DNA from 2 places in the Desulfosporosinus acidiphilus SJ4 genome. Region 1 is predicted to be linked to the other one. Evidence: riboswitches for the same ligand, from Rfam matches in the RefSeq annotation. Region 1 holds a riboswitch; the other holds the start of a gene.

Region 1 (16,063 bases):
CAATAGCCAAATGTTCTTTTTGATCAATGATACTGAGATAACCGGTGGCATAGAAATCACCGTAATCTGTCGGAAGATGGATGGTTTCACCTCTTTCAATCAGCTTTTCGGATTGACGACGATAGGCAATAAGATCTTTTAATGTTACTATTTTGAGATTATGTTTCTCGACAAAAATTTGTAAGTCAGGTACTCGGGCCATAGTTCCATTTTCATTCATGATCTCACAAATAACACCAGCCGGTTGTAATCCGGCAAGACGAGCCAAATCTACGGAACCTTCCGTATGGCCGGCTCGTACCAGCACGCCGCCTTCTCGGGCTTGAAGAGGAAAGATATGTCCCGGGCGATGCAAATCGTCAGGTTTGCTCTTGGGATCCATCAGAACTTTAACGGTATTTGCGCGTTCAAAAGCAGAAATTCCCGTGGAACTGTCAGAGGCATCGACGCTGACTGTAAAGGCTGTTCCATGCGGATCTGTATTCTGGGTAACCATAGGCTCCAATTGTAGGGCTTGAATACGATCCTTGGTCATGGGAACGCAAATAAGACCTCTTCCGTAAGTTGCCATGAAATTAATTGCTTCGGGGGTAGAAAGCTCTGCGGCCATAACCAGATCGCCTTCGTTTTCTCGGTCTTCATCATCAACCATGACGATCATTTTACCTTGGCGAATATCTTCAATGGCTTCTTCAATCGTATTAAAATGCATGATAATCACTCCTCAAGAAATTTCTTGTACTTTCAGCAAGGTATCTTCTTCATATCCTTTCCTCAGTTATAAGTTAGGTAAAGCCATTTTCTGCTAAAAAATTAAGGGATAGATTTTCTTTGGATTTAGCGGGTGTCTTCTGGAGACCCATGAAGCGGGCAACATATTTGCCAATAAGGTCTGTCTCTAAGTTAACTGTAGCACCGATTTTTTTTATGCCTAAGGTGGTTTCCTTAAACGTGTGGGGAATTAGAGATACTGTAAAATAATCATCTTCTACATCAATTACGGTTAGTGAAATCCCATCGATGGCAATAGAACCCTTAGGCAGGATGAAGGAAAGAAGAGTGGAGGGGGCACTGATTTCGAGAAGTTGTGCAATTCCCCAAGGAGTTGTCCTTCGAATTGAACCAACTCCATCGACATGTCCGCTTACTAAATGTCCCCCCAGACGGGTTTGAAGCTGCAAGGCTCTTTCCAGATTCACATGGCTGCCGTTCTTCAGTTCACCGAGATTTGTTTTTGCCAGCGTTTCAGCCATAACGTCAACAGTGAATTCATTTTGGTTTTGATGAATAACTGTTAGACAAACCCCATTAACAGCAATGCTGTCACCCACCTGTGTACCTTCAAGAACTTTTTTTCCCTGAAGGGTAAGCTGACCGGAGTCCGGTAAGAGACGAAGAGTGCGGACGATACCAAGTTCTTCTACAATTCCGGTAAACACGAATATCCTCCTTTTGAATTCTCGTCATTGATTATTTGTCGGGACGTCAGATATCCCGTTACATGAATATCTCCAAAAGTGGTATCTACCTGGAGATCATGAAGGTCAATTGCCTCACTCATTAACGGGATATGTAATCCGGAGAGGGGAGAGGGACCGTTTCCTCCCACAAGTTTGGGTGCAATAAAACATTCCAGTTTGTCAACACATTGTTCTTGGATGAGAGTACCGGCAAGGGTCCCGCCGCCTTCGAGTAAGACGCTGTTCCAACCCCGACTGAATAGATCTTTAAGCATTTCTTTAACGGGGACATGGCGTGGTGTATCATATTGCCAGATTTCTAGGTTTTCAAGCTTTGTTAGCTGTTTGAGTTTTTCAATCGGCGCTGCCTTCGTCGTAGCAATGATGCAAGGGCTCTCGCCGGAAGAAGTAAGAACCTGTGAGTTTTCTGGAATACGCAATTCTCCGTCGACAATAAGTCGGATTGGATCTCGTCCGCCGGGTAAGCGGCAAGTAAGTGCGGGATTGTCGCGGAGGATCGTTCCGCTTCCTACGAGAATAACATCGTAATAATTACGTAATTGGTGAACATAACGGCGCGAGCTTTCATTGCTTACCCAGCGTGAATCTCCGGTTTCCGTTGCAATTTTGCCGTCTAAGGTTAGAGCTGTTTTATAAAGAACAAATGGCATTTTTGTTGTTATGGCTTTAAAAAATGCTTCATTCAACATAGCAGCCTCATGAGACATGACTCCCACCTCAACCGGGATTCCGGCTTCATGCAAGCGCTGAATTCCACCACCTGCTACCAGAGGATTGGGATCCTTTAGGGCGACAACGACACGTTTTACTCCGGCTCTGATCAAAGCATCCGAGCATGGCGGAGTTCTGCCAAAATGCGAGCAAGGTTCCAGAGTTACGTAGGCCGTAGCACCCCTCGCCTGGTCTTTCGCTTCTGACAAGGCATGAATTTCAGCGTGAGGTGTGCCGGCTTTCCGGTGATATCCTTTTCCCACAATTTGATCGTTTTTAACGATTACACAACCGACAACGGGATTAGGACTGGTTCTCCCCAAGGCCAGTGCCGCAAGTTCTAGGGCTTTAGACATGTATATTTCGTCTGTTAATTTTTGCGAAGTATTTTTTGGCTGCATAAGAATCCTTTCTTAATATTTGATAGTTTAGTTTTCCCCAAAAGAAAATCGAAAAACTTTTAAATTTAGGAAAATAAAAAAAACACTCGTTTATCCTCGAGTGTTGGGTTAAAGTCATAATAAAAAAGCGCGCAAAAAACACTTTTTAACGACCTATTCCTCTTCTCATCCAGACTTTACTGTCGGCCTCGGAATTTAACCGAGTCTGCCAAAAGGCTCGCGGGCTTTACCGCCGGTAGGGAATTTCACCCAACCCCAGAGGATATTTCATGATTAAATTATTTATAGTTTACTCTAGGCGGCCAGATTTAGCAACCTGTAATTTTCCATGAAGGGCCAAGAATTCATCGCGCAATACCCCCATCAGAACAGCATCATGATAATTTCCCAGGATAAAGCGCGCTTCTCGCTGCCGGCCTTCGATTTTAAAGCCGACTTTTTCGTAAGTTCGGATGGCGCGAAGGTTTTCATCCCAAGTATCAAGGGAAACTCTATGGAAGTTCCACTGAGTAAACAGAAAACGCACAAAGGTTATAAGAGCATCTGTACCGTAGCCCAGTCCCCAATAGGATTTTTCCCCTATGACAATGAAAAGGGTTACCGAACGACATGGAATATTGACTTCTTTAAAACCAATGGTACCAATTAATAAATCATTTTCATTTAACATTGCGTAGCGATAAGTGTCCGAGGGATTTTCGAGGTATTTATCAATGATTTGGTCTCTGGTATAAAGAGTATTCAACGGCCAGGCACCGCTGGACCAATAGTTGATTTCTTCATCATTTGACCATTGATAGAGAGTATCAATATCTTCTTCTTCGATGGGCCGGATTTTTATTTTCTTACCTTCTAGCATTTTAGGCTCCTATTCAGTTGGTTTTACGCTCAGGCCTTCGTACCCTGAGCGGCATAAGTACAATTAGCGATAGACAGACAAGTGCAATTAACTAATTATATCACTCGTTATATTTTTATAAAAATTATAATCAATTCTATTAGACGAGATTAACGTCGAAAATTAACTAAACGGTTGTAATCATAATTAAATGCTTTACATGATTGTACAGATGGAATAAAATTACACCATGAACAAGTGGGTAGGGTAGAAGCTCATAAGGAAAATAACGTATAAAGTGTAAAATAAAAAAGAGTTCCTCTCATCAGAACTCTTTCATCAAAGCTAAGTGGTCGGGGCGACGGGATTCGAACCCACGGCCTCTTGGTCCCGAACCAAGCGCGCTACCAAACTGCGCTACGCCCCGCAATCGTTTGTTACAACGAGTATTATAATAACAAACCACTTTAATCCTGTCAACCTTATTCCTTAATGAATTATATTCTTGGCATAAATTTTGAGGAGAGAAGAATTTTGAGAAAAATCGGAATCGTTATGGATTCTACAGGATATTTAACGAAAGATATTTTACAACAATTCCAAGTTATTGTCGTTCCCCTTGCAGTCACGATTGGTGCAGAGACATTTCCAGAAACTGAATTATCGAATAAGCAATATTTCGAAAAGCTTAATCATATTAATAGTTTATCAACGACTTCCCAACCACCAGTGGGAGCTTTTCTTGATGCCTACGAATCCTTGTTTGCACAAGGTATTGAAGAAATCATTAGTCTTCATCTTTCCAGTGCTATCAGTGGTACTATACGCTCAGCTCAAATGGCAATTGATTTGGCCTCTAATAAGAAAATCCATGTTTTTGATTCGGGATCATCAGCTCTAGGACTCGGGGCCTTAGCATGGGCAGCCGCAGAATGGGCAGAGCAAGGGTTAGACTCATCGGAAATATTACCAAAACTTCAGATGTTAAAAAAAGAGACGGAACTTTATTTTATCGTCAATACTCTGGAAAATTTGCGACGAGGCGGTCGAATAGGCGGTGCGGCTGCTTTGCTGGGAACTTTACTTCAGATAAAACCGATCTTATATTTTAACCAACAAGGTCAAATCGATGTTTTTGATAAAGTTCGTTCTCGATCAAGAGCATGGCAGCGTGTACTTGAAGAGTTAGTGAGAGCGTTGTCAAGTGGAAAAAGATTCCGTATTTGTGTCATGCATGTAAACGTTCCTGAAGAAGGGGAAGAACTCATGTCGGAACTTAAACGTCGCTTTCCAGAACATGAGATATGCTTATTTGAAGCAGGGGCTGTAATAGCGACTCATGTGGGAACGGGTGCATTTGGATTGGTATTTCATCCTTGGCCTCTACTCTAGAGGTGTGCAAAAATTGAAGTTTCCTCTAAAGCCTGAGGTATAATCTTATGATTTGTTTTTAGTTGCGCCTCAACACTAAGAGTCACGTAGTAAATATCTTAGATTGACTAAAAGTTACCGTCCTCATGTAATTAAGAATCATGATTTTTTACGAGAATACATATGAATTTAACAGGTTAAAAAAAATTAAAAGGGAAAATAAGAATTAGTACCACATACTAATATCAGAATATTAAGTAATTACTGAATATAAAATACAATCATAATATAAAATGAATATGGATTTATTTACCTTATGTAAAAAAATAAAAATATTAAAATAAATTAAGAATGTTTGAAGGATTCGGGAAAGAAAAAAAGAATATATATTTGTATAACCAAGACTTGTTCCAGGTAATGGTAGCTTAACTGTAGCTAAAAGGAGAGGTGATCCTCATGAAAATCGCGATCTCCGGTAAAGGTGGTGTCGGAAAAACCACCTTTACTGCAAATTTTGCCCGTTGGTTAGTAAACAGAGGAATTACAGTCTTAGCAGTTGATGCGGACCCCGATGCAAGTTTGGGGACAATATTGGGAATTCCGGATGAGGTACTGACAAATTTGAAAGCTATTGTTGATATGAAGGAACTAATTGAAGAACGGATGGGAGGGAGCGGAGCATTTTATCCTCTTAATCCTAATGTCGATGATATCTTAAATGATTACAGTGTATCTCTTGGGCAGCTTCGCTTTTTCAGGATGGGGAATATCAAAGGCGGAGGAACTTCTTGTTATTGTAAGGAAAACAGCTTCTTGCAAGCTTTAGTTAACTCGCTGATTCTTGGAGAAAAAGATACTGTGATTCTGGATATGGGCGCGGGTATAGAACAGTTGACACGTGGCACAGCGTTAGGCGTTGATGTTCTGGCAATTATTACAGAACCGTCTAAGGTAAGCGTACAAACTGTCCATGTGATTCAACAACTTGCTAATGAGCTTGGTATTCCCCGTGTCGTCGTTATAGGCAATAAAATTCGCAATTTGAATGATGAAAATTTTCTTGGAGACCGCTTTTCTGAAGAGCAGCTTATTGGCATCATCCCTTACAGCGACGAACTGTTGGAAATGTCCATCAATACAGGCGGTTTTCAATTGCCTGAAGGGTCTCTGGGAGTTCAGCTCAATAAAATCTATGAAAAAATTGCCGAAGAAGGGAGATGACAGGAGTTTCTTTAGCAGCAATAAGAGTATGAGAAGGGGAACTTATTAAAGAGGAGGTTGTAACATGCCTAGATATCGGGATTTAACCCATACTGCCCGGCCATCGGATGCACCGCGTGTTGTTGATCCGAAGAATCCTGTTCGTACAACGGATCCAGGTACTCTCCAAATGTTAAAAATGCTAGAAGGCAGAAATATCGAAACGGTTTTTGATCGCGTAGTAGCTCAACAACCGCAGTGTACTTTTGGCTATAAAGGTGTGTGCTGCAGGATTTGCATCGCCGGTCCATGTCGAGTCAAAAAGGAAGATGGTCCTGGCAGTCGTGGAATTTGTGGAGCATCAGCTTACACCATTGTTTCTCGTAATCTTGTACGTTTAATCGCCGGAGGAGCAGCATCCCATTCGGAGCACGCACGTCACGTTCTTCATACCGCTCATGCTTTAGTCGAAGGTCACGCCCCGGATTATGAAATAAAATCAGCAGATAAACTTCATAATTTAGCTCAAAAATTAGGGATATCAACTCTTGACCGCGAGGATAAGGAAATTCTCAAAGATGTAGTTGAGCTGGGATATGCTGATTTTGGACGCTATCAAGACCGTCCGTTGGCATTTTTGGATTCTTTCATGACCCAAGGGCGTCGTAATAAATTTCAACACACTAATGTTATGCCCAAAGCAATTGACGGCACAGTTACTGAATTATTAGCTCAAACTGCTATGGGAGTTGATAATGACCCCGTCAATATTATTTTCGGTGGGATTAAAACTGCTCTTGCGGATTTAGCTGGGGAATATGTGGGAACAACTCTCAGCGATGTGTTGTTTGGAGTCCCTGAACCCATTGTTTCCGAAGCTAATCTGGGAGTTATTGATCCCAAAATGGTAAATATAGCTGTTCATGGTCACAATCCTGTCCTCAGCGAAATGGTCGTTGCCGCTGCCAGGAAAATGAAAGCGGAAGCTCAAAAGGTTGGGGCAGAAGGGGTTAACGTTGTAGGTATTTGTTGTACCGGTAATGAACTGCTCATGAGGGAAGGAGTTTATTTAGCAACGTCTTCAGCTTCGCAAGAAATGGCAATTATGACTGGGGCTTTGGATGCTATGATCGTGGATATTCAATGTATCTATCCTTCTGTTCAAACTGCCGCAGAATGCTTCCACACTAAAATTGTTACCACAGAAGGCATCATGAAAACTCCCGGTGCCCAGCATGTTGCCTTTAAACCTGAAACGGCCATGGAAGATGCTCAGAAACTTATAAGCATTGCAATTGAAGCTTATAAACAACGAGATCCTAATAAGATTTCGATTCCCTCGGAACGTCATAAACTTGTAGCCGGCTTCAGTATGGAGGCTCTTACAGATATCTTCGCTAAAATTTGTCCGGAACGGCCGATTTCCGTGTTAACAGATGCCATCTTAAGCGGTCAGCTTAAGGGAGTTGCCTTAATGGCAGGCTGCAACAATTTAAAGAGGACTCAAGATGAAGGCCATGTTACAGTCTTAAAAGAACTTGTTAAAAACGATGTATTTGTCATAGCAACCGGTTGCTCGGCAGGTGCTTACGCCAAATTCGGTCTCATGTCGCCTTTAGCTGTTGAGGCATATGCCGGGGAAGGGCTTAAGTCATTCCTTAAAACCCTTGAAGATGCTAATCCACAATTGTCAACTGGTTTGCCCTTAGTCTTCCATGTCGGTTCCTGCGTTGATAACAGCAGAGGTGCTGATTTAGCAGTGGCTATGGCTAATGAACTTGGAGTCGATATCCCGAAAGTTCCGTTTGTAGCTTCAGCTCCTGAGGCTATGCATGAAAAAGCGGTTGCTATCGGTACTTGGTGTGTGAGCTTAGGTCTGCCGACTCATGTAGGCTCGTTGCCGCCGGTTGAAGGCAGTGATTTGATTTATGGTGTCACAACGCAAATCGCTCATGACGTTTTTGGTGGAAACTTCATCTTTGAAGTCGATCCGCTTATTGGTGCCCAAAAACTATTAGATGCTTTGGAGTATCGTACCTGGAAACTTAATATCCATAAGAAAACGGCCGAAAAAAATGAAACACCTATAGCCCAAGGTTGGTAAGAAAGGAGGAATGTCTGATGTCAATGGAACAAATCTACGCAGAAGCTATAAAGGACCCTAATAATCAACCCAAAAAATTGCTGCGCAAAGCTTATGACGGAACTGTAATTGCCATGACTTACGCTGAAATTCTCCTTAACCGCGCGATTAAAGATTATGGGGCAGCTCAGGCGATTGCTTATCCTGACACTGCTTATCATCTCCCGGTTATCACATGTCTTTCCGGCGAAAAGGTAACCACGCTGGGTGAATTAGTTCCTATTTTGAACAGAGTGCGCAATCAAGTTCGCACTGAACTTACCTTCGATAACGCCAGACTCTGGGGTGAATCGGTTCTTTATGCTGCCGAAGTCATTGAGACGATTCATTATCTCAGAGGAGATGAACCAAAGGTAAAACCGTGGACAGGATTCCTAGGTGACCCTGTTGTTCGGAAACACGGAATTAAGATGGTTGACTGGACTATTCCCGGTGTGGCGGTAATCCTTGGACGGGCCAAGGATTCTAAGGCTGCTAAGAAAATCGTTGATAATTTGATGGGTAAAGGGTTTATGATCTTCCTCTGCGATGAGGTTATTGAACAATTACTTGAAGAGAACGTGAAAATTGGAGAAGATTATATCGCTTTCCCCTTAGGAAACTTTACCCAGGTTATTCATGCTGTAAACTATGCTTTCCGCGCAGGTCTGGCTTTCGGTGGAATTCCTGCCGGGGAAAGAGAAAACCATCGCGACTATCAGCGACGCAGAGTTCGGGCCTTCGTGCTTCATTTAGGCGAACTTGATGATGTTAAAGTAGCTGCAGAAATGGGCGCCATTTTCATGGGCTTCCCGGTTCTGACGGATCAAACTCTTGGGGAGGATATGCAGATCCCTGATTGGTATATTTCAGAACCAGATTATGAAAAAATCGTACCTCTCGCTTTGGAGGTCCGAGGAATTAAATTAACGAACATCGAATTACCGATTCCTGTTAACTTCGGTCCGGCCTTCGAAGGCGAGACGATTCGCAAAGGAGATACCTACGTCGAATTTGGCGGCGGCCGTACAACTGCTTTTGAGCTTGTGCAAATGGTTGGACCCGAGAATATCCAAGACGGTCGTGTCACCGTTATTGGCCCTGATATTGATACTGTTCCTGAAGGTTCCAAACTTCCTTTAGGAATTAAAATCGATATTTATGGACGAAAAATGCAGGCGGATTTTGAAGGCGTCTTTGAACGTCGAATTCACTATTTCGCCAACTATGGTGAAGGTGTTTGGCACGTAGCCCAACGGGATTTGTGCTGGGTCCGGATTTCTAAAGATGCCCGGGCCAAGGGCTTCTTAATGAAACACTTCGGGGAACTTTTAATTGCTAAGTTGAAAGAGGAATTCCCGGCAATTATTGACCGGGTCGAAGTAACAATTATGCTCGATCAGGCCGCAGTGGATGAAGGCATCGTTCTTGCCCGCGAACGCTACAGAGCTCGTGATGATCGCATGAGGAGCCTGACGGATGAATCTGTGGAAGATTTTTATTCCTGTCTGCTTTGTCAGTCCTTTGCTCCAAACCACGTCTGCATTGTTACACCTGAACGGGTTGGCCTTTGCGGAGCAGTGAGCTGGCTGGATGCAAAAGCATCACATGAAATTGCCCCCAATGGGCCAAATCAGCCGATTCCCAAAGGACCGGCCATTGACGAATTAAGGGGAATGTGGCAATCCTGCAATGATTACCTGTATAAAGCTTCGAATAATACTCTGGAAGAAGTTAACCTTTATACCCTGATGGATCGGCCAATGACCTCCTGCGGCTGCTTTGAAGCCATTATGGCGATTGTTCCGGAAGCAAACGGTCTCATGATAACCACTCGTGAACATTCTGGTATGACTCCCTCCGGTATGACCTTCTCAACACTGGCAGGAACTTGCGGTGGTGGTATGCAGACTCCGGGCTTTATGGGAATTGGGCGCTCCTACATCCTTAGTAAAAAATTCATTCCGGCGGACGGCGGTATCGCACGTATTATCTGGATGCCCAAGGAATTGAAAGAATTTTTGCGTGAGGATTTTGTACAGCGTTCCATTGATGAAGGGTTGGGTGCTGACTTCATCGACAAAATTGCCGATGAGTCCATCGGAACCACTGCTGAGGAAATAGTCCCATTCCTGGAGGAAAACGGACATCCCTGCTTCACTCTTGACCCATTAATGTAAAGCAGGCTGTTAAAACTCAAGGCCCTGTCATGTTTTATGAATTCCGGGGCCTTCGAGTCTGCTTGCTTGATACTCAATAAGAAAGGGGTTTAACTATGGCACTAACAGGTTTAGAAATTTATAAGCAATTACCTAAGAAAAACTGCGGAGAGTGTGGAGTACCAACTTGTCTTGCTTTTGCTATGGCCTTAGCTTCTGGAAAAGCAGCCTTAGACACTTGCCCTTATGTCACGGCAGCTGCCAAAGAGGCCTTGGATTCTGCCTCTGCTCCTCCGATCAAAGCTATTAAATTCGGGAAAGACTCGGTTCTTGGCGACGAAAATGTTCTTTTCCGTCATGATAAGACGTTCTATCATCCGACAACTTTATTGATTCGAGTTTCTGACAAATTGAGTGATGCTGAAATTGAAGCGAAGGTTAAGGAAATTGACAGCTTAGAGTTTGATCGTGTGGGCCTTCACTATGCCATCGACGGCGTTGCAGTTGTCAATGAATCGGGAGATGCCGCTCGTTTCGAAAAAGCAGCCGGGATTGTGGCAGCAGGAACAGATAAATCATTGCTCCTGATCAGCAGCGATCCAGCAGCTTTGAAAGCGGCACTTGCCCCCTTAGCGGCCCGTAAACCCTTAATCGGAGAAGCGACGGCAGAAAATTATGAAGCGATAGTTAATATTGCTAAAGAAAATTCAGTTCCGGTGATTTTAAAAGCAGAAGGCCTTGATGCTTTAAATGACCTCGTGGAAAAGGCTCAGACATTGGGCTATAAAGAGTTCGTTTTAGATCCTGGTTCGAGAACTCCGGTGGAAACGTTAGCTAATTTAACCCATCTGCGTCGTTTAGCCATTAAGAAAAAATTCCGCCCGTTTGGATATCCGGTCATTGCATATTCCAGTCATTCCGAACCTTTGGATGAAATCATGGAAGCTTCAGTTTATGTCTCTAAATATGCCAGTGCTGTCGTTTTAAATACCAGTACTAAAGCTCATCTTTTACCGTTGATGACGTTGCGTCAAAACCTCTATACTGATCCGCAAAAACCGATTCAAGTTGAACCAAAACTTCATACAGTTGGAGACGTAAACGAAAACTCTCCATTTTATGTTACGACGAACTTTTCCTTAACCTATTACAGCGTAGAAGGAGAAGTTGAAGCAACAAAAATTCCCAGCTATATTCTCCCCATTGATACTGACGGAACTTCGGTGCTAACTGCCTATGCCGCCGGTAAATTTGAGCCTGACAAAATTGCTCAAGCCATGGAAGCAAGCGGTATCGGGGATAAAGTAAAGCATCGCAATATTATTATTCCGGGTTATGTCGCAGTAGTATCAGGAAAACTAGCGGAATTAACCGGATGGAAAGTAATTGTCGGCCCTCGTGAATCCAGTGGAATCATTTCCTTTGCAAAATCTCAATTAATGTAAGGGTCTGGGAATTTCTCGGATTTTAAGGAAGTGAAAAAGATGCCCATAGCTCAAATTAAATTCATGCCGGATAACCGCATTATTCAAGTTGAAGAGGGAACAACGCTGCTTGCTGCGGCTGCTCAAGCTGAAATATTTATTAAGTCTGGGTGCGGAGGTAAAGGAACGTGCGGTGCCTGTAAAGTCGTCGTTCAAAGCGGGGAGCCTCAAGTAACAGGGACTGGAAACCTGACCCCCGATCAACTCTCCAAAGGTGTTCGGCTGGCCTGCAAAACAATTATTCAAGGAGACATGATTATTGAGGTGCCTCCCGAGTCCCGGCTGCAAGAACACCAAGTTTTATTGGGAGATACTCAAAAAGGACTTTTACAGGAAAGCGAACATGATTTGCTTGAAACATTTGGGCATCATCCCTTAGCAACGAAGCAAAGAATAGTGTTGTCATCTCCGACCTTGACGGAAAATACCAGTGATTGGGCACGGCTTACTATGGAACTGCGACGTGTTCTGAAAGCCGGTGATAGACCAATCCACATTCCACTGTCAATTCTTCAGAATTTACCTGAGACGCTGCGTAAAGCCAACTGGGACATTTCGGTGACGTTAACGGATCTCGAATCCGGCTTCACAGTGACCCATGTTGAAGCAGGCAATAATAATCCGCTTTTCGGTTTGGCTATTGACATTGGTACAACGACAGTGGTGGTCTATCTGATAGATCTTTCCAATGGAAAGATTGTCGACCAGCAGGGCTCTTATAATAAGCAAGCGCGATATGGAGATGACGTTATTTCCCGGATTGTCTATGCGGTAGAAAGCGAAGAAAACTTACAGTTAATTCGTCAAGCTGTTGTAGAAACCATTAATGACCTTGTGGACAAACTGCTGAGCCGGCAATCAATACCCCAAACTGATATTTCAAGTGCTGTTGTGGCAGGGAATACAACAATGACCCAGTTGTTTTTAGGAGTTGATCCGAAATATATTCGACTGGAACCTTATATTCCCACTATGTCAACAGTTCCTTCAGTTACGGCGCGGGACCTTGGCCTGCACATGCTGCCGGAGGCCCTAGTTCATTGCTATCCTTCTGTGGCAAGCTACGTGGGCGGAGATATCGTTGCGGGAACATTAGTCACCGATTTAGCCAATGGGGAAGATATTACCTTATTTATTGATATCGGAACAAACGGGGAAATTGTGCTCGGAAACCAAGATTGGCTTGTATCCTGTGCCTGTTCTGCAGGCCCGAGCTTTGAAGGCGGCGGAATAACCTTTGGTATGAGAGCTATGCCAGGAGCTATTGAACGTGTTGTGATTGATTCTGATACCTTGGATGTTTCACTTAAGGTGATTGGAAAAGGTTTGCCTGTGGGTATCTGTGGATCAGGACTTGTCGATTGTCTGGCCAAAATGCTCAGTGCCGGTATTATTGACCGGGCCGGCAATTTTCAATTAGGTCATCCTTCTGGCTCTGAACGATTGCGGGAAACTGCCGATGACAAAGAATTTGTCCTGGCTTGGGCTCACCAAGCAGGCGGACAAAAAGATGTGGTCATTACTGAAAATGATGTAAAAAACATCATTCGTGCCAAAGGAGCTATTTACGCTGGGATCCGATCGCTGCTTAATATGGTTGCCGTAGATCTGGAAATGATCAGCCGTATTGTGATCGCCGGTGGTTTTGGTAATTATCTCAATGTCCATGATTCTGTCCGCATAGGATTATTGCCGGACCTTGAACCGGAACGTTTTGAGTTTATCGGAAATTCTTCAGTGAAAGGAGCTCGTCTAGCCTTGTTATCCCAAAGGGCTTGGCGCGAAGCGGAAGAGTTGGGGCGAAAAATGACTTATGTAGAACTGTCGGTTGGGGCAACATTCATGGACGAGTATGTATCGGCGTTGTTCTTGCCTCATACAGATTTATCCCTATTTCCATCTTGTCATTAATGTGATTAATGGAGGTTTTCTAAATGGCAAAGTATATAGCAGTTGCAGGAAAAGGCGGGGTAGGGAAGACCACATTCACTTCATTATTGTTAAGGCAAATGGTTCAACAAAAAAAGGGAATTTCTATTCTGGCCGTTGACGCCGACCCTAATGCAAATTTGGATGAGGCTTTAGGTTTAGAAGTGACTGGGACAATTTCAGAGGTACTTGAACAAAGCAAAGATCCTAAAGCAATTCCCACAGGAATGCCCAAAAATATCTTTATTGAGTATAAACTTCAGCAGGCTCTTGTGGAGACTAAGGATATTGATCTTCTCGTCATGGGCGGGCCACAGGGAGCAGGATGCTATTGCTATCCTAATGATATCCTGCGCAAGCATTTAGAGGATATCGGAGAAGGCTATGATTATGTGGTTGTTGATTCCGAAGCGGGTCTCGAACACATTAGCCGGCGAACAATTCCTCATATTGACGTCATGTTTGTGATCAGTGATTCATCTGCACGTGGTGTACGTTCGGCCCGGCGGGTTTATGATCTTATTCAAGGATTGAAATCAGCAGTGGGAAAATTGTTTTTAATTGTTACTAAAACAAATGAGGACAGCGTGGAATTGCTGAAAGAAGAAATTGTGCAGACAGGCCTCACCTTAATAGGGGATATTCCCCTCGACCCGATGGTTGTGGAATATGACTTGGCAGGAAAGCCATTATTTGAGTTACCCGATGATGCCGTCTCGGTCAAGGCTGTTGGAAGCATCTTGAATCGTGCCGGAATCTTTAACTAGAAAGGAGAGAAGTTCATGTCCGTTGCATTAGTAAAAGAGAGATATACGAGTAAAGTCGGAGAAGTTGTCCTAGGCGCAACTTCTGAACAAGGAGGAACCCGAACTTCTACTGTCACCGTTGGTGGAGATAGTGCTCTGCCCTTTCTTCACTTCGAAGGAGAACTAAATTACCGCCCGGTCATCGCTATGGAGGTCAACGACATTGTCCCTTCTTGGAATGAGACAATAAAGAGTCAATTCGGAGATGTTCTTAATGATCCGGCAGCTTGGGCTAAAAAATGTGTCGAGGAATTTAAAGCCGATTTAATTTATCTCAAATTAAATGGAGCAGATCCTGATGGAGAGAATCGATCTCCGGAAGATTGTGCACGTATTGTGAAAGATGTTCTGGCAGCGGTTGGAGTTCCCCTCATTGTTGTAGGGTGTGACAATGACCAAAAGAACAATGAAGTCATTGCCGCAATTGCTGAAGCTGCAGCGGGAGAAAATCTGCTTCTGGGACTGGCAGAACAAGATAACTATAAATCGATTACAGCCGCAGCCATGGTTCACAAGCATACTGTTATCGCCCGCTCACCTCTTGATATTAATATTTGCAAACAATTGAATATCTTAATTAACGAAATGGGTTTACCTCTCAATAAAATTGTCATTGACCCAATGATCGGGGGACTTGGCTTTGGTATCGAATATGCATATTCCATCATGGAACGCGCCCGTCTAGGTTCTCTGGCAAACGACAAAATGCTGTCCATGCCGATGATTTGCACAGTTGGCTATGAGGCCAACCGCTGTAAAGAAGCGAACGCCTCAGCCGATGAGTTTCCTGGTTGGGGTGAACTTCAAGACAGAGGCGTGCTTTGGGAAGCTATGACCGCTTCGGGTATGCTCCAAGCAGGGGCTAGTATTCTTGTCATGCGTAATCCTGCTGCGGTGCGTTTAGTCCAGAAAAATATAGCAGATATGATGAGCAAATAACTCATTCAAGTTACTCCTTTACTGTGACTTTATTTATCAATTTGATAATAATGAAAGGTCGTGATTCAATGCTGATTTTTGGAGAACGTATCAATGGAATGTTTACTGACATTGGAAATGCCCTGCGCAATAAAGATCCTAAGCCGATTCAACATTGGGCAGTAAAACAACAAGAAGGCGGAGCCCATTATCTTGATGTTAACTCAGGTCCTGCGATTCCTACGGAGGAACGTGTGGAAGCCTACGAGTGGATGGTTAACGTCATTCAAGAAGTATCAGATTTGCCGTTGGTTTTGGACTCAACGAACTACAATGCCATTGAAGCAGGCTTGAAGGTATGTAAACGCCCGGCAATCATCAATTCTTGCCCGGCTGAACGGGTCAAAATTGAACGTGTATTTCCAATGGCCATTCAATATAATGCCGGCGTCATTGGCTTAACTATGGATAAAAAAGGGATTCCCAAGGACTCAGAAAACCGGGTGGCATTTGCCATGGAATTAGTGGCAGCTGCTGATGAATATGGACTGAGAATGGAAGATCTCTTTATCGACCCCTTAATTCTTCCGGTTAATGTTGCTCAAGAACATGCACCAGAGGTTTTAGAGAGTCTTCGCCAAGT
Region 2 (16,063 bases), 1.3 Mb from region 1:
CTTCCTGCTTTAAACAAATATGATTTGAGAAATGTAGCACGGATATGGCAAGAGCGTTATGCTAGGGATGGGGAGGCTAAAAAAGATATCCCGGAAGTAGCGTTGGAGCAGTGGCCGGTTCGTGAGCTTTCCGAAGAAGGATGGCTGGCTCAGATCGAACAATGGCGTACCTCTAAAGTTCCCCTTACTTTGGCTTGCCGTTATGAAGGAACCGGGCTGCAGGGCGGCCATTGGCTTGAATGGGGGATCGCCGTTTCGGGGGAGACCTTTAAACTGCCCCGAGAAGAAGGAGATCCCAGAGTTGTCGAGGCCTGGCTGGGGTTATTGGAAAGTGAAGAGGTTCCTAAGATTTTGGCCGATACAAAAATGACGGCCTTGCTGCTCGGGAATGAGAACAAGACATTAAAAGGAGTGGCCTTTGATCTCAGCCTGGCGTCTTATTTGATTCAGTCCTCCCGTACGAAGTTCGCTCCTCTGGATTTAGTTAAAGAATATGTTCCTGCACTGGACGCCTTTGACAGTGTTACTGATGAGGCTGCGGCGCTGGCTCAAGTGGCTCCGAAATACCAAGCAGAAATTGAGGCTTTAGGACTGGGAGATTTACTGCATAAGATTGAAGAACCCTTGAGTTTTGTTTTAGTTCAAATGGAGCGTCAGGGGATTGGTATTGATATTCAACAGTTGCAACACTTCGGTGAAGGAATCAGTACCACATTAAAACAATTAGAACAGGAAATCTATGCTTTAGCCGAAACGTCCTTTAATATAAATTCTCCGAAACAGCTAGGAACGATATTGTTCGAAAAACTGGGATTAGCCGCTGCTAAAAAAACGAAAACAGGCTATTCCACCGATGCCGAGACCTTGGAAGAGCTGCGTTCGGCTCATCCGATTATTGAGAAGATTTTAGATTATCGCCAGTTAAATAAGCTCATGTCTACTTATGTCAATGGGTTGCTGGCTCAGGAGAAAGACGGCAGAATTCATACGACCTTCCAGCAAACTGTGACGGCAACGGGGCGGCTTTCCAGTACGGAACCCAACTTGCAAAATATACCCATTCGTTTAGAACAAGGGCGGCAGTTAAGAAAAGTCTTCCATCCAACGGAGCCTGGTTATCTGCTTCTATCGGCGGATTTTTCTCAGATCGAACTGCGTATTTTAGCCCACTATTCTCAAGATCCCTTGCTCTGTGAATCTTTTGCCTTAGGTCAGGATGTTCATACCAGAACTGCTGCCGAAGTTTTTGGCGTTTCCCTTGAAGCAGTGACCTCAGGTATGCGCAGAAGTGCCAAGGCTGTAAATTTTGGGCTTGTCTATGGTTTAACAGAGTTTGGGTTGTCGAGGGATTTAGGTATTCCCCGCAAAGAATCCAAGTTTTACATCGAACAATATTTTAAACGCTATAGCGGCGTGAAACAGTATTTAGAAAATGTCGTTGCTCAAGCCAAACAAGAAGGACAAGTCCGCACCTTATTAAATCGTCTGCGGCGAATTCCAGAACTTTATCACGCCAATAGGGTCCAAAGGCAGCTGGGAGAAAGGATTGCCATGAATACGCCGGTTCAGGGAACAGCGGCAGATATTATGAAAATAGCCATGATCCAAGTTGCTGAAGGGATAAAATCCTATCAAGCGGCTGTTTTATTGCAGGTACATGATGAGCTTTTGCTCCAAGTCGCGCCGGAAGATCTGTGGCAAGTAGCCCACATCTTAAAAGATACCATGGAAAATGCCTTTCCGCTGTCTGTTCCTATGACGGTTGACTGCAAAGTCGGCCCCAATTGGTATGATCTGAAATCCTATTTGCCTAAGGTTAAAAAGGAGTAATTATGCCAGAATTACCAGAAGTTGAAACAATTCGACGAACCTTAGCTGTACACATTACTGATTTAAGAATAAAAGATATCTCCCTTAAGTGGCCCTCTGCTGTCAGCGGCTGGCGGGACAAGGATTTTAAGGAACTTGTCCTGGGAAGGCAAATTCTAGCTCTCGACCGGCGGGGAAAATATCTCCTCATCCACTTGGATGAGGAGATAACTTTAATCGCCCACATGCGCATGACGGGGCGATTGAATTATTATCCGGAACCGAAGGAACCGGATAAACACACGCATGTAGTCCTCACTTTGGAACGCGGGGAAGTGCACTTTTCTGACGTCCGAAAATTTGGCCGAATTCAAGCGATTCCAACCTCTTTGTGCATCCAAGAGTCCTCGCTGAGCAAACTTGGTCCGGAACCCTTAGATCCACAGTTTACCGCGAATATGCTGCGAGATCGTTTAGCCAAGAAAAAAGTTAATATCAAGGGAGCTTTGCTGGATCAGCATGTTCTTGCCGGATTGGGAAACATCTATGCTGATGAATCACTTTTTCGAGCGGGAATATCCCCCCAGCGCCCAGCTAATTCGCTTACGGATGAGGAAATTAAGCATCTGCATCGAGCCATTCAAGCTGTCTTACAAGCCGGCATTGATGCCCGGGGGACCTCTTTTAGAGACTATAGGGATGCTAATGGGGAAAAGGGGCAGTTTGAACAAGCTCTTCAGGTTTATGGCAGAGGGGGGCATCCCTGTCGGATTTGCGGCGAAACTTTAGAGCGCTTGCGTTTGGCCGGCCGTACAACGGTTTACTGTCCAAAATGTCAGAAGTAAGAAGCTCAGCGTCGGTATAGTTCACATCATTACTTAATCCAGGAAAAATGGATTTCTGTGAATAAGCGAGTATTTAGGGGATATTGAAATTATACTGAGGGAGTTTCTTTATATTGTCTGAAAGTATAACTTTCGGTTAAATGCTTTCATGATGAGGGGATAGATACGAAATCCGAGGTACGTAATGAGTAAAGAAAGTAAAATTCCAAATTTTCATCTGCGAGCCGACTGTAATAATTGTTTCGGTTTGTGCTGTGTTGCCCTTTATTTTTCTGCCTCAGAAGGGTTTCCAATGGACAAAGAGGCAGGTCAGCCTTGCCTTAACCTGCAGTCCGATTTTCGCTGCAGTATTCACCAAAACCTTCAGGAACGCGGTCTAAAGGGATGTATAGCCTATGACTGTTTTGGAGCAGGTCAAAAAGTTTCACAGGTCAGTTATTTAGGCAAAGATTGGCGGACAGAACCGCAATCAGTTAAGCAGATGTTTGAAGTGTTTTTAAACATGCGTCAAATTCATGAATTGCTCTGGTATTTGACCGAAGCACTGACATTGAAGCCGGCTTTTGCTATCCGTAACTTAATAAAATCCATGCTTGAGAAAACGGAAAAACAAACTTACTTGAGTCCCGAGGCAGTCACGGTATTAGATGTTGCCTCGCATCGGGCAGAGGTTAACAGAGTCCTTCTTAAGACCAGTGAGTTGGTACGAGCAGATGCTCGCTCTGGGCAAAAGGCTCATCTAAAACACCAAAGGTCATTTGGGCGAGGAGCGGATCTGATTGCTAAAGATCTAAGAAGATATGATCTCAGAGGAGCCAACCTGAGGGGAGCTTATCTTATTGCTGCCGACCTGAGAGGAATGGACCTTAGCGGTGCAGATTTTATCGGTGCCGATTTTCGAGATACAGATTTGCGAGGAACCGACTTAAGTAAGAGTATTTTTCTTACCCAAGGACAAATCAATTCAGCGAAGGGCGATGAATACACCAAGTTGCCACCCGCACTACTTCGCCCAGTATTTTGGAGTTCAGAAGAATCTTGAATCATTTCTATAGACCGGGTGTGCTCTATCGGCAAGGATGGTTTATTATAAGACCCTTTGAGCGCCTATGAAGGTGTTTAACCAATAGGACGAAGTTAAGGGGTAGACCGCCACTCCTTTATGGGTTGTAGCACTGATAAATTGCGAGTTGCCGAGATAAATTCCGACATGGTCAATGGTTCCGTTGCCTGCTATAGAGAAGAAGACTAAATCTCCAGATTTCAGGTCATGGTAGGTAACGGCGGTGCCGGTCTTTCCTTGTTCCTGGCTGGTACGCGGCAGTACGATACCTTGAGAAGCATAAACATATTGAGTAAAACCTGAACAATCAAAGCCTTTGGGAGTAGTTCCCCCCCAAAGATAAGGTGTTCCCAGCAAACTATTGGCTTCAGAAATGATCCTGGAAACTATAGGGTTGGTATTCGAGGTTTGAGTTGCTTGAGCAGATTGAGCAGCTTGAGTTGCTTGAGCGGTTGACTGAATAGCCTGAGTAGCTTGAGTAGCTTGAGCAGATTGAGATTGGGCTTTCTCTAAGGCGTCTTGGGTTATAGGCCCGGCAATTCCATCGACTTGGAGATGATCGTTTTGTTGGAAAGCCTCCACGGCCGACAATGTTTTCGAACCAAAAATTCCGTCTGCTGTTCCTACACTATAATTTAAGTTATTTAATTCCTTTTGCAAGGTTATGACATCATTCCCTCGTGAGCCTAATTTCATGAGGGTCGCTGCTTGGACAACCGGAACAAATGTTACTAGACTCGTGAATACTAATGTACTGGCTGCGGCAAGTTTAAACTTTCCATTCCATTGTTTTAATCTAAAATTTAGTTTCATATTTCCTCCAAATTACTATTATCACATTATAGTTTGAAGTTTAAGTTCACGGACAGGACAAGTTATGTTCTTAAGCTTACCATCTAAAAACTTATAGTTAAAGTAAAGGTTGTTGGCTTAATAACCATAATTATCCTCATGGATGAACGCTATTTGTTTTTTAAATAAATTTGCAATAATTTAAAGAGAATTTAACGATAAAAAGTTGAGATGAGCATAACTTAGTATAGCTCATCTCAACTTACGGTTTAAAATACTTATTTAGTTTAATATCATAAAGTATAGAATAATTTATCTTACCTTATCGTTGCATTAACTAACTTATATTGATTAACTAACTAACTAACTAACATACTTACTTGCTTACTTGCTTGCTAAATCTGCTTGTTGGGAAGAAGATGCTTCAAGAGATGGTGCCAGGGCATCCGGTTCGCTGCTCATTCTTGATAACTGGAGTACAGCTAGCCAGACAATTGCAAAGCCAAGCCATTGTCCAAGGTTAATGGTCTGGTGCAATACCAGCCAGTTAAGAAGCAAGCCTGATGCAGGAAAGGCAAGTTCCGCAATCGTGGCATGTGAGGCCTTTACTCCATCCAACCCATGGTAATAAAGGAGCAAGCTCATGAGGCTTGGTACTAAGGTTTGGAATAAGAGGTTGGCCCAAACAGGTGCTATGCTGAGGGCTTTGCCGATGATCTGCCAGTTAGGGTGTTGAGCTAAGACGATGACGGTCAGAAGAGGCAGGGCAACTGCGAAGCGAAGAGCGGTTAAAGTAGTAAAAGACACTTTGCCGGCCAAATGTTTTCCCATAACGGTGGACCCTCCCCAAAGTGCTGCAGCTCCAATGGCAAACAATGAGCCAATAAGTTGTGAAGTGTTCCCGGAAGTTGAAGGAATGTGCAAACCGAAGGTCAGCAAATAGGCTCCGATCAGTGCGGAGATCAGTAATTTCCAGTAGTTTTTCCGTAAACGCTCCTTTAGTATTACGGCGGCGAGGAGTACGGCAAAAATGGGCTGGAGTTTTTGCAAGATAAGCACGACATTTGGATTCCCGTAAGTAAATCCGGCGGTAAATAAGATTGAGGCCAGAGCTGATCCGCCCCATCCTATGAAGATGACTGCCAGCCAGTCATTGAGTTTTAGATTAGTGAGTTCTCTGCGTTTCCGGATAAGAACCGGAAAAGCGAAGAGAAACAGTAAGACATGTTCCATCCAGACAATCTGAGAGGATGTCACATAGTGGAGTAAGGTCACGATAAAGACGCCGTCGAGTCCCCACATTGCTGCTCCCAGGGCGATCCACCAGATACCCCAAGGAGATGGCTGTTTTTTTTGATTCAAAGCAAACCCTCCATATCCTAAGATTTTATCTGAATTGAACCTTCTCATGTTACAAGAAAGAATAAGTTGCACATGAAAAATACCTCGAGAAAATAATTCCTTTCACGAGGCACTTAGAAGACTAGGAAACGGCTTGTTTAACCCAGTTTTTACCTTCTCTCGTCCGGACTTTACCGTCGGCCTTGGAATCTCACCAAGTCAGTCGATGCATCGTTTGAGACTGCACCGAGTCGCGGGCTAAATTGCACGGGCAATTATCACCGCCGGTAGGGAATTTCACCCTGCCCCGAAGGTTCATATTCAGTTAAGAAAAGTATAACAGAATTTAATGTTCCTTGGTAGCTATTTTTTTTTCGGAACTTCGCAGGTTGAGATCCCTAAAATATCATTAGCTGGACAATAACGTATAAGACCTGTTATGATCCCTAGGAGCCCAATAAGCCCCCACCAGCTCTTTAAGGATATACCTAGCAGGATAATAACTGTTCCAATGACAATTCTCACAAATTGCTCAGTTTTTCCAACGTTACATTTCATTTCAATCACCTCTGAATTAGTTTGTCCAATATCTTCGAATGTAACGCAATTCAGGTGTAAGCAATTCAGGGGGAGAGCCACTAAATTCATAATAAGGCCGCTCAATACAACTGCATAGTTAAGCTTTCGCTTTGAAGGGATTCCTGCAACAGCAGCGAAGTATCTAAGATAGAGCTTTTGAGGAGGTATTTCAGTGGCTAAGAAGAAGAGTGTCATTCGTTTAATCGTGGAATTCGCAGAAATTTTAATATTCGCTTCGGTTTTATCCTGGGGACTGCGGAGCAACGTTGTGGAAGCGGCGACGATACCGACGCCTTCCATGATGCCTACGATTCATATTCAGGACAGAGTCATTGTCGACGAGTTGATTTATAAGTTTTCCGGCATACAAAGGGACGATATCATTGTTTTTGACCCGCCTAAGAACCTGGATTCCAGCGGTGACTATTGGATCAAAAGAGTTATCGGACTGCCGGGAGACAAGGTTCAAATTACCGGCGGCAAGGTCTATATCAATGGGCAAGCACAGACGGAACCTTTCGAAATGGAAGCACCTAATTATACCTATGGTCCTGTAACTGTCCCGAAAGATTCCTATTTTTTACTGGGAGACAATCGCAATAACAGTCTTGACAGCCATTATTGGGGAGCCTTGCCGGCCAAGGACATCGAAGGTAAGGCGGTCTTACGTTATTGGCCCCTGAATAGGTTTGGAACGTTGCCTAAATAATGTGCCCAAATAATGAACAGACTGAGAAAGGGAGATTAAAAAGGCTCCCTTTTTTGTTGTTACTTCTGCAGCCGCCGGCCAAGACGATAAGCGGACGAGCTTATTGCCGCACTGCAACTCATTACGCATACTCCTGCAGTGTGGATCGGCCGAGTGTCTCTGGAGCCAAACAAGTGCGATACTCTCCACTGGAGACTATCGGGATGGCGGGAAGAGACCGCTGGAATTTTAGATTAGAGAGGTTGAAGAGGATTGGAGAAAACTCCCCTGCATTCATTCCAGCCTATCATTGATAGTACCTCACGCATTTTGATTCTTGGTTCAATGCCAGGAGTTCAGTCGCTGAAAGAACAACGTTATTATGCAAATCCGCAGAATCAGTTTTGGCGAATTCTCTATACAATTTTTTCTGTGCCTTTTGATTCAGATTATCAGCAACGGATCAGCTTTATTAGGAGTCAAAGGATTGCCTTGTGGGATGTTATTGCAACTTGTCATAGAGAAGGAAGTTTAGATTCCAATATTAAGGATGAGAGGGTTAATGATTTTCATCGTCTGTTCGAGACTTGTACTGCTCTCACATTAGTCCTGTTTAATGGCGCCAAGGCCTACGAAATCTTTAAAAAGCGGGTGGGGTTTAACTTTAGCAATCTAAGTTTTAGACAATTGCCTTCTACCAGCCCGGCTAATACTATAAAACTTGAAGAAAAGATTAATCAGTGGGCGATAATCCGCGAATTTTTAGCTCGTGAATTTAAGCAGTAATCCTCACTTATAGAAATAAGCTTAAAGCTTAGGATAGATTATTCGGTGAGAGACTTTGCAATTTTCTAAGAAATCTTCTATAATTTATTGTTTAGTTTGGCCGTTGTTCTTTTAAACTACGAGTCTTGTTTGGCTTCGGCTACATTAAAAATTGATTAATTAAACAGGAGGAAATGATGCTATATGAAATACAAGGCAGCAATTTTTGATCTCGATGGAACCTTAGTTGACTCCCTTGAAGACCTCGCCGAGTCTATGAACGCAGTTTTGCGCAGGTTGAATTATGAAATTCATGACTTAGAGTCCTATAAATATTTTATTGGTAACGGAATTAAAAATCTCGTCCGTCAAGCATTGCCCGAGGAATCTAGAGATGAATCTATTATTTCTGGATGCTTTGATTCCATGCTGAAAGAATACCGAGAGCGATGTCTTGACAAGACGAAACCTTATGCAGAAGTTCCCGAATTGCTGGACGAGCTGACTAAACGTAACATTAAGCTTTGTATTTTAACGAATAAGGCTGATGAATTGGCCCAAAAAGTCGTATCAGTCCTTTTAGCAGATTGGAACTTTGAATTTGTCATAGGTCCTAGTGTAAATATCCCGAGAAAGCCTGATCCCACAGGTGCTTTATTGATCAGTTCCAGTTTGGCTATTCCGCCGGCGGAAATCATTTATTTGGGGGATTCCGGGGTGGATATGCAAACTGCAGCAGCAGCCAATATGTATGCAGTGGGCGCTCTCTGGGGTTATCGAACGAGAGAGGAATTGATCAGAAACGGTGCTCGGAGTTTAATTGACCATCCTTTGGAATTTTTAAAGTACTTATAGGTAATAATTGTTACTGGAGGAATCTTTAGCATAATATGACGTTCTATCGGAAATCTTAGTTATTTAGAGAAATAGTTAGACGATGGTGATGGGTTCGGAGGGGTTACTATGCGAGTTTTAGCCTTTTTGCTCGCGTTGGCTATTCTTTTCCTTTTTAGCTTAGCGATTAAAGCAGAGGTAGATTTTCGCTATCGGCGGGTAGAGGAAAAAGATCATCTGGAGATTGATTTTCGAGCGTTGCATGGAATTTGGCATGCTCAATATCAAATTCCAACACTTCAATTAGAATGGGAAAAAGGACCGGAAATAGAAGTGAATCAAGTTAGTGAAGAAAAGGGAGGAACTCGGAAAGCAAAATCAGACGTACGCCTTCGTTATATTCGCCTAGGATGGCTATATAGGCTTTGGCCAAATGTACCCAATTATCTCCATCAATTGGCCTGGGTAAAGAAGGAATTCTATCATGGAATCCATTGTAAAGCCATTAAATGGCGAATTGAAGTCGGATACAAGGACGCCGCTCAAACAGCTATGGCAGCGGGAGCTTTTTGGAGCATGTTTGGTTTTGCTCTGGCTCGTCTATACAAGCAAGTGATTGTAGAGGTTCAGAACCCTGAGCTTGTGGTGGTTCCTCAATATAAAAAAGAAGGTTTTTTATGTGATATCCAATGCATATTCCACCTAAGAATCGGTCATATTATTTTTGTTGGATTTAATGCTGTGCGTAGATTCAAACGGGCTAGAAGGGGGTAGTTGCATGGGGAATCATCCTATAGAATTATTAATGAAAACCGCCATGGAAAGCATTCAACAGATCGTGGATGTCAACACTATAATTGGTGACCCGGTGGAGACCCATGATGGATCGGTCATTATTCCAATATCAAGAGTGGCTTGCGGCTTTGCTGCTGGTGGCAGCGAATTTTCTCCACCCGAGAAGTCAAAAGAGAATGGAAATTCGGGTGAATCGGCAAATAACCAACTGCCTTTTGGAGGAGGTGCCGGTGCCGGCGTATCCGTACAGCCTGTTGGGTTTTTGGTCGTTGGAAATGGGACGATACGCCTCTTACCTGTAGATAGTAATGTTGTTATAGATCGTATTTTGGATTCGGTTCCTGACCTTATAGACAAACTATCAGGAATGTTTCAAAAGAAAAAGAAACCGGCGGATGAAATTATTCTGGCCAGAGAATAAGACAAGTTCCCAAATACATATTCCGGAAAAAGAACGAGTTATCTCGTTCTTTTTTCTTCGCAGGTTTCATAAATTCATTGCAAGGGGGGAGGGCAATGGTTAACCTCATATGGCTTTGTATGTTAGTGATTGGAATTGCTATTTCCGCGCTTAATGGGCGGATCGAGATTGTTACTATATCGGCTATGAAAGCGGCGGAATTAGGTGTGGAGGTAGCCATTGAACTCATCGGGGTCATGAGTTTATGGCTGGGACTGATGCGTTTAGCTGAAGAAGCGGGAGTTGTCAGGGGGATAGCCCGTCTTTTTGGTCCTATCGTTCGCCGTCTCTTTCCCACGCTAAAGCCTGACAGCCCGGCCCTAGGAGCTATAATTATGAATCTAAGTGCCAACATTTTAGGATTAGGTAATGCAGCGACCCCCTTTGGTCTAAAAGCAATGCAAGAATTACAAAAGGAGAATCCTACTCCTGAAGTGGCAAGTCCGGCAATGATTACCTTTCTTGCTCTCAATACATCTTGCATTACTCTGATTCCTGCAACGATTATTGGAGTCAGGCTGAAGGCGAACTCGGCTGATCCGACTGAGATTATCGGCACAACCATTGTTGCCACTGGATGTGCGATGGCTTCAGCCATATTCGCCGATTTTCTTTTTCGGCGGAGGGAAATTAAATGAAGGTTATCGCCGAAATTTCTCGCTGGGCAATTCCGCTGCTGTTACTGCTTATCCCAGTGATTGCGTATTTGCGAAAAGTTCCAGTCTATGAGTCCTTCGTGGCAGGAGCCGAAGAGGGATTTAATACCGGAGTACGTATACTTCCGTTCCTAATAGGCATGTTAGTATCTATTCGAATCTTTGTTGATTCCGGAGCATTGAACATTTTGGCACATTGGCTGCAGCCGCTTTTTGCCTTTTTAGGATTGGATTCTAATTTTGCGGCAATTATACCCTTAGCGATCATGCGTCCGTTAAGCGGGTCAGGTGCTCTGGGTGTAGCCACTCAACTGATAAATCAATACGGTCCTGATTCTTATATAGGCAGGTTAGCCTCTACTCTTCAAGGAAGCACCGATACGACGTTTTTCGTGCTTACAGTGTATTTTGGTTCGGTTGGGATAAAGAAATATCGTTACGCCCTCAAATTGGGATTATTAGCAGATTTTATCGGGTTGATTGTTTCGATTTGGATTGTTACAAAAACGTTTTAAGGACTGAATTCTGCACATACTAACAATACCGAAAAGGAGGTATTGGTTAGTATGCTTTATATTGTCTTGCCTGCGTATAATGAAGCTGGTTCCTTACCAGCGCTGCTCGAAAATATTGAAGGAATCTGTTCTCGTATTCCCCATTTAATTGCGGTGGTCAACGATGGGAGCACCGATGCAACGTCTGAAGTAATTCAGAGGTACGCCGAACTATATCCCTCGGTTCACCAGGTAAATCATCCTGAAAATCAGGGGTTGGGGGCGGCTTTAAACAGTGGATTTCAATATGTTTTGAATTATAATTCGCTTCTCCCGCATCCTCTAACGGATCATCAGGATGAAAGTCCAGATATGATTATCACGATGGATGCCGACAATACTCAGCCGGCAGATCGCATCCCCTTGCTATGTGAGGCAATTCGCTCGGGCGCTGATCTTGCCATTGCCTCGAGATTTGTTAAAGGAGGAGAGCAGCATGGGCTCTCTATGCTGCGACGATTGCTTTCCTGGGGAGCGGGAAAAGTCATGAATTTCTTTGTGCCGATTCGTGGGGTCCGCGATTATTCCTGTGGTTACCGTGCTTATCGACTTTCCTTATTGCTTGAAGGGACCAGACATTATGGTCCGAACATTATTCAGAGCCGGAATTTTTCCGGCATGGTGGAATTGCTTTTAAAGATGGCCCCTTTAGCAGACTGCGTGACTGAAATTCCCTTAAAACTGCACTATGAACTTAAAAAGAGTGCCAGCAAGATGAAAATCTGGGCCACGATTTGGGGGTATGCCCAGTTGATATACCAAATTAAGCGACAAAGGTGGAGTCCTGTGGAATGGGTCGAAGAGTAACATGGTGCTTATTAGGGATCATCTTAGGGGTTGCTTTGCTCCTTCGCCTGAAAGGGATAACCAACCCATTACTCGATGATCAAGGTTGGCGGCAAGCTGATACGGCCAGTATAGCCGTTCATATGCTTGGTCATCTTTTCGATTTTCCCAGGGTAATGATACCTCAATTGAATTATGATGGAGTTGTTCCTCAGAGAGTTGAATTAGAGTTCCCCCTGTTTCCCTATTTATTGGCATGGACTTGGACATTATTTGGCTGGGCTGATATCTGGGGACGCCTTTGGGCTGTCATTTTGACGCTGTTTGGACTTTGCGGTTTATATGATTTAGGGCGGAATCTGATCTCCGAGAGAGCAGGCTTACTAGCTGCCGCTATTTATGCTTTGATGCCGCTGTCAATATATTATGGGAGGGTTGTAATGCCGGAGCCGATGGCGCAAGCCTTAAGCATTTGGGCCCTTGCTCTTATAGTTCGCTGGAGAAGAGCACCTGAAAGGCACCATATCTGGAAAATTGGACTAGTTCTGGCGGGTGCTATTTTAGCGAAGCTGCCTCAATTAATGTTATTTCCTGTTGCTCTGCTTTTGGGTTTTTACCCTTTAAGACAAACTCAAATGAAGAAAATCCTGAGTTATTGTTTTTTTGCTCTCTGTTTTCCTATGGTATACTATGCATGGGTACATATGAATGCTGGCACTTCGAGCCAATTTGTATCCGGAATTTTAAAGGATCAAGTCGTTAATTCCGGCAGTTTGAATTGGAAGTTGCTTATAAAAAATGTGCAGCGAGGTTTAACGGACAGTGTCCTTTTCCTTTCCGGGCTGGGGTTATTGCGTTTGTTTTTTAAACGGGATAACGGTCGATTAGCTCTTTTGACTTGGGTGGGAATTGGCCTGCTTTATCTCGGCATAGTCTGTGTTCGTATTCCGTTGGATTATTACCTGATTCCGGTTTTGCCCCTAGCTGCCTTATTAAGTGCTTATGCTTTAGACGAATGTAAAACCTGGTATTACCTGGTGATTGTCCTCATGCTCTTGATTGTAGTCAACCGGGAATCCTATACATATTTGAAACCTAAGTATCAATGGAATCCGGAATATTTAACGCAGGCAGAGTGGATAAAAGAACATACACCTTCTTCAAGTGTTCTGGTTTTAAGTGATCCTGCACCTATGACCTTTTATTATGCCCATCGTGTGGGTTTTCGTCTCCCTTTTGTCGTGGAAGGATCAGGGGAAGAGTTTCCGGCCCAAGTATTATCACAATTTCCAGGGGATTATGTTGTCAGGCTTCCGAAAACACAACAACATGAACTTTTCTGGAAAAATGTCCGAGAACTATACCCGGAAGTGGGTCCGGGGGTTTATTCCCTCAAGAAACAGAAGGAGCTTAGCAGGGGTTGATTAGATATCCGAACATAAGTGAACTCGTTGAGCTAAAGCTGAACATCGGGACTTCGGTGACGAAAGTGTCCTGCGGACAGTTTCGTCGAAAGCGCCTAGCAAAAACAAATGCTATCGCGCTGAAGGATGGAGGAAGTGGGAGTCTCACGATTGGATGAAGACATTAAGAGGACTTAGAGAGAAAAGGATTGAAGTTTCGTGGAAGATGAACAAAGTAGGCAAAGCAGGCAGCCGGGCCAACGATTGCAAAAAGTTTTGGCTCAAGCAGGAGTCGCCTCACGCCGCCAGGTTGAAAAATTGATACTGGATGGGCGTGTAACAGTCAATGGCTTGACTGTTACTGTTTTAGGAACTAAGGTCTGTTCTGACGATCAAATTTGGGTGGATGGAAACTCGGTTCAAATGTTTGAGGGACTTTGTCATTATTTACTGAATAAACCGGTTGGAGTCATTTCCAGTGCCCGAGATCCACAAGGAAGAACTACCGTTGTGGATTTAATGAAAGATATTCCGGCAAGAGTTTATCCTGTGGGCAGGTTAGATTATGAGACTTCGGGTCTGTTAATCATGACTAACGATGGAGAATTATCGCATCGTTTAATGCACCCTTCCTTTGGGGTGGATAAGACGTATCGAGTATGGGTTAAGGGGCCGGTGGAAATCGAGGCCCTGGAACAACTGAGAAGAGGAGTTGTTCTTGAAGATGGAAAAACCGCTCCTGCTAGAGTTGTACTCAGGAGCGGTTTGGCAAAAGGCAATCTGTCAAAAGAGAAAGGTAAGGGACTGGAAGTTATCGAAATTACGATTCACGAAGGGAAAAATAGGCAAGTTCGGAGGATGTTCGGTGCTGTAGGTTACCCAGTTCTTCAACTGGAACGGATCGCATACGGGCCCCTGACCCTTGACGAACGGATTCCGGCAGGAAAGTACCGGTCTTTAACTCGGGAGGAAGTAAAAAGACTGCGTTTACTGGTGGGTTTGAATTAACCTATAGGATAAAGGGGATGATCTAAGGAAGTGTTCCACTTTTCAACATCCTTGCCGCCAAAAGCACTTAAAGCATTGGCTACTGAATTTTGCTTCTCGTGACTGGTTGGGATAAGAACAAGCCAATGTCCGGTACGTACCTCATGCTCGTAATGTCGCGCTCGTTCTCCAGAAATACCATAAGTTAAAAGAACTTCAGGCAGCCCGCGGCCCTGCGGCTGATGCATCAACTGGCTGGCCAGAGGACCGGCAACAACTACCTCTCCCAGATTTGGTACATTGAAGGGAGGGGCTTGCACAAGCCAGGCATTAAATTTGTCTAAGTTTATTTCACTGGGATAATAGGCCAGTTCATTGGCGATTTCTTCTTTAAATTCCCCTTGATGAAGATAATCGCTAAGAACTATGACCGAAATTTTGCTATTGGCTAAGGATTCTCCTTGGATTTCCTCAAGAGCTTCTTTGGTTTGCTGGGGTCCTTTGAAAATACCAACCACAGTTTTTCTCATGCTGCAATCTCCTTTGTTTGGATTTCCTTATGATAGGCTTAGTATGTCCACAAAATACAAGCCTATTGCAAAGTAAGCAGGAGAAATTCATCTCTTTGGAGAATATTTTGCTTAAAAGGCAAAATAAATGTTGTTTTATTATAGAACGGAGAGAGTAGAGATGAAAATAAGAATTGGAGACGAACTTCTCACGGAACATGTTCGTGTCAGAATTCGTTTAGATTTTAAGGGTGAAGCACGAAGCGGTCGGTTTCTTTTTGGGAGCAGAAGTAAAGAACAAGTGGCGGAGGCAACAAGGGAACAGCAGGTTGCCGTTTTACGGAATGTTCCTCTCCAGGGAATCATGATCGAGGACGTTGATTTAAGCTTAGATGTATATACGGTAAGTCAAGGTTCTGGGAGGCGCACTCAAGACTTTGCCTATGCTCCAATTATTTTGACACTTCGGGTGGAAAATCTTGATGATTTGCTGCCTTTATTAATAAAACCGGAGTTTCGTAAGATTGAGTTCTTAAGCCCGGAAAATATCACTCTCCATCGTCTGGACATGGAACGCTTGTTATTTCGTCTAAGTCAATCTTTTCAGCAAGAGGTTAAATTAATAGAACAAAAATATTTGCATTAAGTCAAGACGTCTATATTATAGAAACAAGAACGGTGAGGAAAAGAAACTTGATCTCTTCACCGTCCTTGTATTTATGAATTAATGTTTGCTATAAACGCCGTTGGAGTAAAACATCAAATCTTCTTGCCGATTTTGTATGGATTATACTTAGTCATCTAAACGATGAATTGTGATTATGTTTGTGAAATATTTAATTTAGATTTACAGAATTTTAATAAAGCTTATTTTCTCATTTAGGTAATCAATAAACGAAATGTATTGTTAATGACTATTGAGTAGAAACATTTTTTTATTCCTGTAATAGTTAAATAATTAAAAAGATTCATACTAAATCTACTGAAGAAAATATAAATGAAAAGGTTTTTTGCTTAATATTCTTTTAATTGGAATGGATTTTTATAAAAAAGGTGATAATTGTGAAATAAAGAATTATATTGGCATATTGAAATTTTCTTATAGTATTGTTACTATATTAAAGACGGACTTTGGTCTGATGGCCGGAGCGTCCTGTCGATTTTCACCTTAAAATAAAAAATAAAGGAGGTTTAGAG

The links. A riboswitch is a leader RNA that binds a small molecule or an ion and turns the genes downstream of it on or off. The one in region 1 is predicted to bind FMN.
Region 2: another riboswitch for FMN. It lies ahead of DESACI_RS08470 (DMT family transporter); the one in region 1 lies ahead of ribD (bifunctional diaminohydroxyphosphoribosylaminopyrimidine deaminase/5-amino-6-(5-phosphoribosylamino)uracil reductase RibD).

The regions. Positions count from the first base shown of each region.
Region 1 covers NC_018068.1:3,113,024-3,129,086, reverse strand. Annotated here, with positions in the region: gene DESACI_RS14195 (bifunctional 3,4-dihydroxy-2-butanone-4-phosphate synthase/GTP cyclohydrolase II) at 1-712, opposite strand, end outside; gene ribE (riboflavin synthase) at 786-1,439, opposite strand; gene ribD (bifunctional diaminohydroxyphosphoribosylaminopyrimidine deaminase/5-amino-6-(5-phosphoribosylamino)uracil reductase RibD) at 1,421-2,593, opposite strand; FMN riboswitch at 2,747-2,860, opposite strand; gene DESACI_RS14180 (GNAT family N-acetyltransferase) at 2,883-3,452, opposite strand; tRNA gene DESACI_RS14175 (tRNA-Pro) at 3,782-3,858, opposite strand; gene DESACI_RS14170 (DegV family protein) at 3,966-4,823, shown strand; gene DESACI_RS14165 (ATP-binding protein) at 5,259-6,023, shown strand; gene cooS (anaerobic carbon-monoxide dehydrogenase catalytic subunit) at 6,088-8,106, shown strand; gene acsB (acetyl-CoA decarbonylase/synthase complex subunit alpha/beta) at 8,124-10,304, shown strand; gene acsC (acetyl-CoA decarbonylase/synthase complex subunit gamma) at 10,400-11,728, shown strand; gene DESACI_RS14145 (ASKHA domain-containing protein) at 11,768-13,678, shown strand; gene DESACI_RS14140 (ATP-binding protein) at 13,702-14,463, shown strand; gene DESACI_RS14135 (acetyl-CoA decarbonylase/synthase complex subunit delta) at 14,479-15,441, shown strand; gene DESACI_RS14130 (methyltetrahydrofolate cobalamin methyltransferase) at 15,510-16,063, shown strand, end outside.
Region 2 covers NC_018068.1:1,836,024-1,852,086, forward strand. Annotated here, with positions in the region: gene polA (DNA polymerase I) at 1-1,830, shown strand, start outside; gene mutM (bifunctional DNA-formamidopyrimidine glycosylase/DNA-(apurinic or apyrimidinic site) lyase) at 1,833-2,654, shown strand; gene DESACI_RS08460 (pentapeptide repeat-containing protein) at 2,839-3,696, shown strand; gene DESACI_RS08465 (C40 family peptidase) at 3,742-4,530, opposite strand; gene DESACI_RS08470 (DMT family transporter) at 4,894-5,871, opposite strand; FMN riboswitch at 6,019-6,169, opposite strand; gene DESACI_RS08475 (YgaP family membrane protein) at 6,214-6,624, opposite strand; gene lepB (signal peptidase I) at 6,602-7,138, shown strand; gene DESACI_RS08485 (DNA-deoxyinosine glycosylase) at 7,391-7,903, shown strand; gene DESACI_RS08490 (HAD family hydrolase) at 8,087-8,737, shown strand; gene DESACI_RS08495 (DUF2953 domain-containing protein) at 8,846-9,490, shown strand; gene ytfJ (GerW family sporulation protein) at 9,495-9,932, shown strand; gene DESACI_RS08505 (nucleoside recognition domain-containing protein) at 10,028-10,609, shown strand; gene DESACI_RS08510 (spore maturation protein) at 10,606-11,142, shown strand; gene DESACI_RS08515 (glycosyltransferase family 2 protein) at 11,194-11,988, shown strand; gene DESACI_RS08520 (ArnT family glycosyltransferase) at 11,973-13,391, shown strand; gene DESACI_RS24500 (hypothetical protein) at 13,388-13,549, shown strand; gene DESACI_RS08525 (pseudouridine synthase) at 13,590-14,378, shown strand; gene DESACI_RS08530 (hypothetical protein) at 14,375-14,887, opposite strand; gene DESACI_RS08535 (hypothetical protein) at 15,048-15,512, shown strand.